DNA from 2 places in the Rahnella sp. Larv3_ips genome. Region 1 is predicted to be linked to the other one. Evidence: predicted binding sites of a transcription regulator. Region 1 holds the regulator's gene; the other holds the start of a gene.
What was found. The regulator CRP, encoded in region 1, controls carbon source genes, mostly activating them, when cyclic AMP is high. The targets are predictions, from matches to a motif close to ATGTGANNNNNNTCACAT.

Region 2: ED901_RS19915 (PTS sugar transporter subunit IIC) is a predicted target of CRP. The motif match lies at 3,154-3,171, and genes of this name have one in related genera.

Annotation. Positions count from the first base shown of each region.
Region 1 covers NZ_MJIB01000021.1:664,730-670,551, reverse strand. The annotation lists gene ED901_RS22560 (hypothetical protein) at 1-43, shown strand, start outside; gene ED901_RS22555 (OsmC family protein) at 397-804, opposite strand; gene crp (cAMP-activated global transcriptional regulator CRP) at 1,167-1,799, shown strand; gene ED901_RS22545 (YccS/YhfK family putative transporter) at 1,861-3,936, shown strand; gene ED901_RS22540 (aspartate aminotransferase family protein) at 4,099-5,316, opposite strand; gene ED901_RS22535 (aminodeoxychorismate synthase component II) at 5,439-5,822, opposite strand, start outside.
Region 2 covers NZ_MJIB01000021.1:79,745-85,566, reverse strand. The annotation lists gene ED901_RS19935 (ChaN family lipoprotein) at 1-230, opposite strand, end outside; gene ED901_RS19930 (LysR family transcriptional regulator) at 297-1,232, opposite strand; gene lysA (diaminopimelate decarboxylase) at 1,366-2,625, shown strand; gene ED901_RS19920 (PTS lactose/cellobiose transporter subunit IIA) at 2,770-3,087, opposite strand; gene ED901_RS19915 (PTS sugar transporter subunit IIC) at 3,374-4,711, shown strand; partial or broken gene ED901_RS19910 (glycoside hydrolase family 1 protein) at 4,741-5,822, shown strand, end outside.

The DNA of each region.
Region 1 (5,822 bases):
ATACGAAGAATGGAAAGCAGATAACGCCCGCAAGGTTAAGTAATGTTACTCCCTGAAATACAAAGCCCGGTCGGCTGAACGGGCTTTCCTCACGTTCTACCCCCCATTGATTTCCCGTGTTAATTCTCCTTAGTCTCTGGATCCCCTTAGCCGTTTTTGCGTGTCTCCAGCTCGCACAATACACCTACTTGTTAACGTGGCTTTCGCCACCAGATAACGCCGATCGAGGGTTTTTAAGTCTTTTATCATTGGCGGGGTTTTAATGGCGTTACCATCAATTCTGGCCAGTCCAGAGGATTTCGCCGCGCTACAGCGCGAAGGCAGGCTGGATTTTTGCCGCGCGGCGATTTTTGGATTTACTGCGTCATCAGTGCCAGACGTATGACTGGTCGTGACTTATTCGACGTTAACCACTTCAAAACTGTGGGTGATCGAGGCGGCTTTGCCCAGCATCAGAGAAACGGAACAATATTTCTCAGCTGACAGGCTGACGGCGCGCTCCACAACCTTGTCGGTCAGGTCTTTACCGGTGACGATGAAGTGCAGATTGATGTGTGTGAACAAACGCGGTGCTTCTTCGCGACGTTCTGACGTCAGTTTCACTTCACAGTCACGGACATCGCTGCGGCCTTTTTGCAAAATCGACACCACGTCGATCGCGCTACAGCCACCCGCGGACATCAGCAACATTTCCATCGGGCTCGGTGCTTTATCACCGGCATTCCCGTCCATTAAAACCTGATGACCCGACGCGGATTCACCTAAAAACGTCAGACCTTCCACCCATTTTACGCGTGCGTGCATTTGCTTATCTCCTGGCGTTCTTATTCATCAAATTTTCACCCCAGAGTACCCTTTCACCTAAAAACTGGCAACGTAACCCGATCGCCATCATGCTGAAGCGAGACAACACAAGACAGCATTGCAAACCTGTGTTACAAACAAAGCCGAAACATACTTTCCAGTAAATTGCGGTGACGGTTTTCGCGGTTTAAGAACAGAACCCAAGGTGATAACAGCAATTAACAGGCTGTTTCACTCCGACATCCGCTTGCAGCATTTCTGGTGAGTTACATGCTGATAGGGCGCATTAATATTCAGACGCCGTACAGGGAACTCTGAGCCCTGTGATTTTGGGCAGCGATAATAACAGAGGATAATAGCAAATGGTTCTCGGCAAGCCACAAACAGACCCGACACTTGAATGGTTCCTGTCTCACTGTCATATACATAAGTATCCTTCTAAAAGTACGCTGATTCACCAGGGTGAAAAAGCCGAAACGCTGTACTACATCGTGAAAGGGTCGGTTGCCGTCCTGATTAAAGATGAAGAAGGCAAAGAGATGATACTTTCCTACCTTAACCAAGGTGACTTCATCGGCGAGCTGGGACTCTTCGAAGAAGGTCAGGAACGCAGTGCCTGGGTACGTGCTAAAACTGCCTGCGAAGTGGCTGAAATTTCTTATAAAAAATTCCGCCAGCTGATTCAGGTTAACCCGGACATTTTGATGCGCCTCTCCGCGCAGATGGCAAACCGTCTGCAAATGACGTCAGAGAAAGTCGGTAACCTTGCTTTCCTCGACGTAACGGGCCGTATCGCTCAGACCTTATTGAATCTGGCCAAACAGCCAGATGCCATGACCCACCCGGACGGGATGCAGATTAAAATTACCCGCCAGGAAATCGGTCAGATCGTCGGTTGCTCCCGTGAAACCGTCGGCCGCATTCTCAAGATGCTGGAAGATCAGAGCCTGATCTCCGCACACGGTAAAACGATTGTCGTTTACGGCACACGTTAATCCCTCAAAAAAAGGCGCGACAGCTTACTGTCGCGCCTTTTTTATGGGCTAAGCTTCATCCATGACGCTATGGCGAAGGCTGTTTTATCATCCCGAAGTGAACTATGCACTGCGTCAGACGCTGGTGTTATGTCTGCCGGTCGGCATCTGCTGGCTGTTTGGGAATCTGCAAATGGGCCTGTTGTTTTCCCTCTGCCCTGCCTGCTGTAACGTCGCCGGTCTTGATACTCCCCACAAACGCTTTTTTAAACGTCTCATTATTGGTGGTGCTCTGTTTGCGCTGGGCAGCATTCTGCTGCAAGTGATGCTGACCGGGTGGCACCTCCCGCTGCCGCTGATCATGCTGTCGCTGGCATTATTACTTGGCGTCACCGGCGAAATCAGCCCGCTCCATGCGCGTCTGTTGCCCGGTGCATTGGTAGCGACCATCTTTACCCTCAGCATGGTGGGCGTCAGGCCGATGTGGCAGGCACCCGCGCTGTTTGCCGCAGGCACCGCCTGGTACGGCCTGTTTAACTGGGCGTGGTTTCGCATATCAAAAGAACAACCGATGCGCGAAACCCTCAGTCAGCTGTATTTGCAACTGGCGGATTATTTCGAAGCCAAATACAGCCTGCTGACGCAGCATACCGACCCTGAAACCGCGTTGCCGCCGCTGCTCAAGCGCCAGCAACAGGTCATCGATCTTATCGCCCTGCTTTATCAGCAGCTGCACATGCTGCCGCAGCACGGACATCATCATCACTACAAGCGGCTGTTTCAGCGTTTTCAGGTGGCGCTGGATTTGCAGGAGCACATTACCGTCAGCCTGCATCAGCCGGAAGAAGTGCAAAAGCTGGTGGAAGAGAGCCATGCGGAAGCGGTGATCCGCCGTAATGCTCAGGTGATTTCAGCCCGTCTGCGGGTGATTGCTGACGATATTCTTTACCACCGTCTTTCCGGGCGTTTTACCATGGCGAACGAACTGGCGGCGCTGGAGAAAATTGCCGCACGCAATCCGGATAATCCGGTCGGCCAGTTCTGTTATTACCATTTCAGCCGCATCGCACGTCTGCTGCGTACCCAGAGGCCACTGTACCGGCGCGATCTGATGAATACTCAGCCGCGCCTGCCTTTCTGGCCGGCACTGAAAAGCTATTTGTCCTTTAAATCCATTGCCCTGCGCAATGCCGCACGTCTCGGCATTATTCTGGCGTTAGGCAGCAGCCTCGGGTTGTTCTTCAATCTGCCGAAACCTTACTGGATTTTGCTGACCATCATGCTGGTCAGTCAGAACGGTTATAACGCCACCCGCGTGCGCATTCAGCACCGTGCGCTCGGCACGCTGGCGGGATTGCTGATCGCCGCTGCCCTGCTGAAACTGGAGCTGCCTGAGGGCGTCACGCTGCTGTGTATGCTGGTGATTACGCTGATATCGTACACGGTGTTGCGGAAAAACTACGGGCTGGCGATGGTCGGTATGACGGTGACGGCGGTGTATACGCTCCAGCTTCTGGCGATGAATGGCGTGCATTTTCTGGTGCCCCGGCTTATCGATACCCTGATCGGCTGCGCCCTCGCCTTCGGCGGTACGATCTGGCTGTGGCCTCAATGGCAGAGCGGATTGCTGCGACAAAATGCCCATCAGGCGCTGGAAGCCGATCAGGAAGCGATCCGGTTGTTACTGCAGGATAATCCGGATACCGCCAAACTGGCGTACGCCCGAATGCAGGTCAATCAGGCCCACAACAAGCTGTTTACCTCGCTGAATCAGGCGATGCAGGAACCGGGGTTTAACTCGCATTATTTGACGGATATGCGTTTGTGGGTAACGCACAGCCAGTTTGTGGTCGAGCATATTAACGCGATGACCATTCTCGCCCGCGAGCATTACATGCTGCCGGAAAAACTGGCGACGGAGTATTTACAGACCTGCGAAATCGCGCTGCAAAGCTGTCAGCAACGCTTGCTCTACGACGGGCCGGGCAGCGAGAACAATCTGTTCAATGCGCCTGAACTGCACCCGGATATGCCGCTGACCGAGATGGAACGCCACCTGCGACGCGTAATTTCCCATCTCAGCGTGATGCATACGATTTCGTCACTGGCGTGGAAGCAGAGGCCGCATCATGGGATCTGGCTGACGCGCAAGGCGTGAAGGGGAATGCCCTTTCAAACTCCCGTTTTTACTGGCTTGCAGCCAGCCTGTCTTTTAAAACTGACCGGCGCTATTTCGGTTTCTCGGGTGCGAAGGCGCCCACTCGCCGCTGGTTAAAACCGACTGAGTACATTTCGGTGTTAACCAGCGATGTAGCAGGGCTCACCCACCGCAAACTTTCCCCACCGCTTTCTCAAACCGCTGCATCCCTTCTTCAATATCCGCGAAGTCGATAACCAGCGATGGCGCAAACCGCATTACATTCGGTCCGGCGACCAGCATCATGAGGCCGAATTCGGCGGCGGCGGCGTGGAACTCGCCCGCGCGGTTTTTGAAGGCATCCGACAGCTCCGCTCCAATCAGTAATCCCTGACCACGGAATTCTTTGAAGATGTGGTATTTCTGGTTGATTGCCTCCAGCGCGCTGATGAATTTCTCGCGACGCTCGTCGATACCCGCCAGCACTTCCGGGGTGTTGATGATATCGAGTGCCGCTTCAGCCACGGCACAGGCCAGCGGGTTACCGCCGTAAGTGGTGCCGTGTTTGCCCGGCTCCATCACGGAGGCCACGTCTTCGGTTGCCAGCATCGCTGAAACCGGGAAGCCGCCGCCCAGCGCTTTGGCGGTGGTCAGAATGTCCGGCGTCACACCGTAATGCATGTAGCTGAAGAGTTTGCCGCTGCGGCCCATGCCGCTTTGTACTTCGTCCAGCACCAGCAGCGCCTGATGTTTGTCGCACAACTCGCGCAGACCTTGCAGGAATTCCTGGGTGGCAGGCGTCACTCCGCCCTCGCCTTGCACCGGCTCAACCACAATGGCGCAGGTGTGATCGTCGATGACCGCTTTGACCGCGTCCAGATCGTTAAACGGCACGTGGACGATATCAGCCGGTTTCGGGCCAAAGCCGTCGGAGTATTTTGGCTGACCGCCCACAGACACGGTGAACAGCGTGCGGCCATGGAAAGCGTTATGGAAAGCGATGATCTTACTTTTGTACGGGCTGTGACGGTGCGAGGCGTAGTAGCGCGCCAGTTTAAAGGCCGCTTCGTTGGCTTCCGCACCGGAGTTAGCGAAAAATACGCGGTCAGCAAAGGTGGCGTCGATCAGCTTCTGAGCCAGTCGCAACGCGGGTTCGTTGGTGAACACATTGCTCACGTGCCACAGCGTTTCGCCCTGCTCGTGTAATGCTTTCACCAATGCAGGATGGCAATGCCCGAGCGCCGTCACGGCAATCCCCCCGGCGAAATCAACATACTCTTTGCCCTGCTGATCCCACACGCGGCTGCCTTTACCTTTCACCGGAATAAATTTAGCAGGTGAATAAATCGGCAAAATCACTTTGTCGAACGTGCTCCGGTCTACCGCTGATTTTTCTGCCATAACCCTTTCCCTCACTGCCGTTAACATGAAAATATAATCACAAAATATGCATAAAAAATCACAAACAGGCAAACGGTAATCGCACCTGATGGGTAAGTAATTTTTTCGGCAGAATTAACTGATTAGATTTTAAGGAAATTATTCAGAAGCTGGTGCCCCTGTTCGCTCAGAATGCTTTCCGGATGGAACTGAACGCCATGCAGCGGAAGGTTTTTGTGCATGATGCCCATGATTTCGTCGCGGGCGCCTTCACGTTCTGTCCACGCGGTGACGTCAAAACAGTCTGGCAGCGTATCGGGCGCAATCACCAGAGAGTGATAACGCGTGACGGTCAGCGGGTTATTCAGCCCGCTAAACACGCTGTTGCCGGTGTGGCGGATGGGCGACGTTTTGCCGTGAATCGCCTGACGGGCGCGCACGATGTTCGCACCGAATGCCTGTGCCATCGCCTGATGCCCAAGGCATACGCCAAGCACCGGTATGCGCGTCGAGAAATGCGTAATGGC
Region 2 (5,822 bases), 580 kb from region 1:
TGTACCAGCCAGTTTTCAATCTGATGATGTGAGGGGTTGTCGTGCTTTTCACCGACGATAACGCGGGGTTGGGCAGCCAGTTTGCTGAGCAACTCAGACGGAGAAAGGGTTGCGCCGGTGTGCAAATCAGTGATGGTGCCGCCCGGCGCCGTCAGCGGTTTGGCGGTATTGCGCGGGCCGGTGGAGCAGGCGGTCAGAGCCAGAATGGCCAGAAGTAAAAACTTGTTCATGGTGATCCTCATTTTCCATAGCGGGATGCTGCCCGCATGTTATGGATAATGATTATCATTTACAAGTCAGCGCATCAGCGCGGCCTCAAGGCGTCCGGCAAAACGTTGTGCCTGCTGATGGCAGTGTTCAATAAACGTGGTGACCAGCGCGGAAGCGGGGCGGTGCAGCGGGCGGATCAGGCTGACGGTGAACGGCACGGCGATGCTGAATTCCCGTAATACCACGCCGTTTTCGCTGTTTTTAGCAGAATAGTCCAGCGCAGTCAGCGGGTTAACGATGGAAACGCCCGCGCCTTCACGCACCATGCTGCACACTGACGCGGCGCTGTGAGTTTCCATCACCAGCCGCCGCGAAACCTGCTGTTCCGTAAATAAAGTGTCGAGCAGATGGCGGTAACTGTCGGTGGCCGACAGGCTGATAAAATTCAGGCCGCTGAAATCCTGGGGTGTCAGACGTGATTTTTCCGCCAGCGGATGCCCGGCCGGCAGTACGCACACTTCGTTCAGCGTGAGCAGCGTCTGGCGCTCGGTTCCGGCGGGCGTCTGGATGTTTTCGGTCAGTCCTAAATCATGACGCTGCGCCGACAGCCACTCTTCCAGCAGCGGCGATTCCTGCGGCACGATGTTGAAACTCACGTCGGGGTAGCGATCCAGAAACGGCTTACACACCGCAGGCAGCAGCGACTGGCTGAACACCGGCAGGCAGGCGATAGAGAGTTGCGCCTGCTCAAACTGACGGATGCCTTCCGCCGCGCTGACGATCCTGTCCAGCCCGTAATACGATCGCTGCACTTCCTCAAACAGCCGCAACCCTTGCACCGTCGGGTATAAACGCCCGCGCAACCGTTCGAACAATTGCAAATTCAGCAGCTTTTCGCAGCGCGCGAGTTCGCGGCTGACCGTTGGCTGCGAGGTATTGAGCAACGCGGCGGCTTCGGTCAGATTGCCGGTGGTCATGACCGCATGAAAAATTTCGATATGGCGCAGGGAAATCGCAGGCATGGATTTATCCGGTGAGCGAAGGAACAGCCCATATCATAAATGAATAGACTGGCCTGAAATAGATATTTTATCGCCGGTCAGTCACGCGGCATACTGAGGGAAATATGACTGAATTCACCTGACGGAAAATCTTATGCCACGCGCCCTGAACGACCTGTCTACCGCGCTTAATGCCGCGAATTTACTGGCTCTGCCGCAACAATTTGGCTGCCCTGTGTGGGCGTATGACGCTGAGATCATCAAAGCGCGCATCGCGCAGTTGCGTCAGTTCGACGTCATCCGTTTTGCACAAAAAGCCTGTTCCAATATCCATATTTTGCGTCTGATGCGCGAGCAGGGCGTGAAAGTCGATTCCGTTTCACTGGGTGAAATTGAACGTGCGCTGGTGGCCGGTTTTATTCCGGGCCGTGAAGACAGTGAGATTGTCTTTACCGCCGACGTACTGGACCAGCCGACGCTGGAACGCGTGACGGCGCTGGATATTCCGGTGAACGCCGGTTCCATCGACATGCTCAGCCAGATTGGTCAGCACAAAGCCGGGCATCCGGTGTGGCTGCGCGTGAATCCGGGCTTCGGTCACGGCCACAGCCAGAAAACCAATACCGGCGGCGAAAACAGCAAACACGGGATCTGGTATGCCGATTTGCCACAGGCAATGGCAGAAATCAGCCGGTACGGCCTGAAACTGGTGGGTATTCATATGCATATCGGTTCCGGTGTGGATTACGGTCATCTGGAACAGGTGTGCGATGCGATGGTCAGTCAGGTGATTGAAACCGGACAAGATATTGAAGCGATTTCAGCCGGTGGCGGTCTGTCGATCCCGTATCATTTTGAAGAAGAATCCATTGATACCGGCCACTACTATGGCCTGTGGAACCGTGCACGTGAGCAAATCGCCGCGCATCTGGGGCATGACGTTAAACTGGAAATCGAGCCGGGGCGTTTCCTGGTGGCGGAATCCGGCGTGCTGGTGGCGCAAATCCGCGCAGTGAAAGACATGGGCAGCCGTCACTTTGTGCTGTGCGACGCAGGCTTTAACGATCTGATGCGCCCGGCGATGTACGGCAGCTATCACCATATTTCGCTGTTACCGGCAGATGGTCGCGATGTGAGCGGACAGCCGCTGACTGATGCTGTGATCGCCGGGCCGTTGTGTGAATCCGGCGACGTGTTCACCCAGCAGGCAGGCGGCGGAGTCGAAACCTTCCCGCTGCCGCCGGTGCAAATCGGTGATTATCTGGTGTTCCACGACACCGGGGCGTACGGCGCATCCATGTCATCCAACTACAACACCCGCCCGCTGCTGCCGGAAGTGTTGTTTGAGCATGGTGTACCGCGGTTGATTCGTCGTCGTCAGACGGTAGAAGAGCTGATCGCCTTAGAACTGTAATCCCCGTCATCCCTCGCGCTGACTCTGCGTTGGCTTCCTTTCGTGAACCCCGGTCACATTCTTGTGTATGTGACCGGGGTTTCATTGCGTTGCCGCCCTGATGCCACTAAAAGGATTCAGGGGAATTCCTGAGTGATAAACTCATTACTTATCAAACATCTCTTTTCGCAGTAACACGATCTCTTCGGCCAGTTCACGGCACAGCATGGCGGTCATCAGGTGATCCTGCGAATGCACCATGATCAGGTTCACCGGAATTTTGCCCACGCCTTCATCCAGACCAATCAGCTGCGTCTGCACTTTGTGCGCGATACGCGCCGCATCGTCTGAGGCTTTCAGCATGGCATCAGCCTGTTCCCACTCTTTATTACGTGCGTGCTGAATCGCCATCATCGCGTTAGATCGTGCTTCTCCGGCGTTGATCAATAACTCCATCACCGTTTGTTCCAGATCGAATTCCATCGAAAACTCCAAATTGGTATACCAGAAAAGGGTGAATTCATCATATTGGAATTCCAATATTCACATGTGAGAACAATGTCACAGAAATTAATTCTCATTCAGCTATTTTTTGGCATGCCACATTTCGCATTATTGATGAAATAACGCCGACATGTGGCCGACAGGATCACTCTCAGAAACGGAATCTGGCTCTACTTCGCGCGACACCTTTTCTTTCAGATGCATAAAAGGTCAATGCGAAACAAACACCTGCAAAGCGTGAAACAAAATTAAAAGAGGTGGTGTCATGTCATTTAAAGACCGTTTTATCGATTCTCTCGGGGGATTCGCCAATACCTTTAATAGCTACAGATACATTATGGCTATCAAAGCTGCTTTTATCACATTAATGCCCGTTATTATTGTAGGGGCATTCTCGGTATTAATTTCTAACATGGTGATGGATCCGAAAAACGGATTGGCTCACTTTGAAATGTTGTCATGGCTGGCGACGCTCAAACCGATTATGAGCAGCATTAACTACGCTACGCTGAGTTTCCTGACCATTGGTGCCGTCTTCCTGATCGGTATTGAATTAGGAAGAATTAACGGCTCGCGATCATTATTTCCCGGCCTGCTGGCGGTCATTTGTTTTATTGCCGTGACGCCGACCACAGTCGATATGATGGTCAATGGTCAGATGCAGGAAGTGAAAGATGTGCTGGCCAAACAATTCTCCGATACGAAAAGTCTGTTCCTCGGCATGTTTATTGCCATCCTCTCAGTAGAAATTTATTCCAAGCTCGAAAGCTACAACGGCCTGCGAATTAAGATGCCGGAAAGCGTGCCGCCGAATGTCTCGGCGTCATTCTCCGCATTAATCCCCGCCATTATTACCGTGGTGATCATTGCCACCTTCGGTTTTGTGTTCCATCAGGTCACCGGCATGTATTTGTACGATGCGGTGTATCAGGTGATCCAGCGTCCGCTGGAGTCGGTGATGCAAAGCCTGCCGGGCATTCTGCTGCTGATGTTTGTGGCGCAACTGTTCTGGGTGATCGGTATTCACGGCAATCAGATGATCAAGCCTATCCGCGAACCTCTGCTGCTGGGCGCGATCATGGTCAACATGACGGCCTTCGAGCAGGGTCATGAAGTGCCGAACATCATCACCATGCCGTTCTGGGATGTGTACATGAGCATCGGGGGTTCCGGTTGCACCATCGGTTTGTTGCTGGCCGTCATGCTCGCCACGCGTCGTAAAGAGATGCGCGAAATCTCCAAACTGTCACTCGGGCCAAGCGTCTTTAACATCAATGAACCGGTGATTTTCGGTATGCCTATCATGCTTAACCCGATTCTGGCGATCCCGTTCATCATCACGCCGCTCATCACCGGGACCATCGGTTATTTTGCCACCAGCCTCGGTTTTGCCGGACGCGCGGTTGTCATGGTGCCGTGGACCACGCCGCCTATCATCAACGCCTGGCTTTCTACCGCCGGTTCGATGGGGGCTGTGATCACGCAGGCCGGCTGCATTGTGGTGTCGGTGCTGATTTATCTGCCGTTCGTGAAAGTGGCTTCCCGCCGCGCCGAACAGGCACAGCTTGAAGCGATGCAGCAAAAACAGGCGGCGACGGCCTGAGTCAATTCATCCGGACAAAGAGGACTGTTATGAGCAAGGTTACCATCGCCATTCCTGAAGGATTTATCCTCGGCGCCGCGGCTTCCGCGTGGCAGACCGAGGGCTGGAGCGGCAAGAAAGACGGGCAGGATTCGTATCTGGATCTCTGGTACAAAAACAGCCGTCACGTCTGGCACAACGGCTACGGCCCGGCGAAAGCCACGGATTTCATCAACCGTTATAAAGAAGACGTGGCGCTGATGAAAGCCAGCGGGCTGAGCCACTACCGCACCTCGATCAACTGGTCGCGCTTTCTCACCGACTATGAGCTGGGCACCGTCGATGAAGCGTACGCCGCTTACATTGACGACCTGCTCGATGAGATGAAACGCAACGGTATCGAGCCCATGCTGTGCCTCGAACACTACGAACTTCCGGCGTATCTGATTGAAAAATATGACGGATGGAGCTCAAAGAAAGTTGTCGAACTGTTTGTGTTGTATGCGGAAAAGGTGTTTGAGCGTTACGCCCATAAAGTCAGCCGCTGGTTTACGTTTAACGAACCGGTGGTGGTGCAGACCCGCGTGTATCTGGACGCAATCCGCTGGCCGTTCGAGCAAAACACCGCAAAATGGATGCAGTGGAATCACCACAAAGTGCTGGCGACCGCCAAAGTGGTCGAGCTGTTTTACCGCAAAGGGTATAACGCCTCAGGCACCGTCGGGGTGATTTTAAATCCGGAAGTGACTTACGCCCGTTCAACCGTGGCGCACGACCAGCAGGCGGCACGCATATACGATTTATTTTATAACCGCGTATTTTTAGATCCGATGATTAAAGGGGAATACCCGCAGGAACTGCTGGCATTACTGGAAAAGCACGGCGTGCATTTTGATTATTCACAAGCTGAGCTGACGGTAATTCGCAATAACACCGTCGATGAAGTGGGGATTAATTTGTATTACCCGCACCGGGTAAAAGCCCCCTCCCGCGAATGGAATAAAGAGACGCCATTCCATCCGGCGTATTATTACGAGCATTTTGAATTGCCGGGCCGGAGGATGAATAAATCCCGTGGCTGGGAAATTTATCCGCGCGTGGTGTATGACATGGCGATGCGCATTAAAACCGA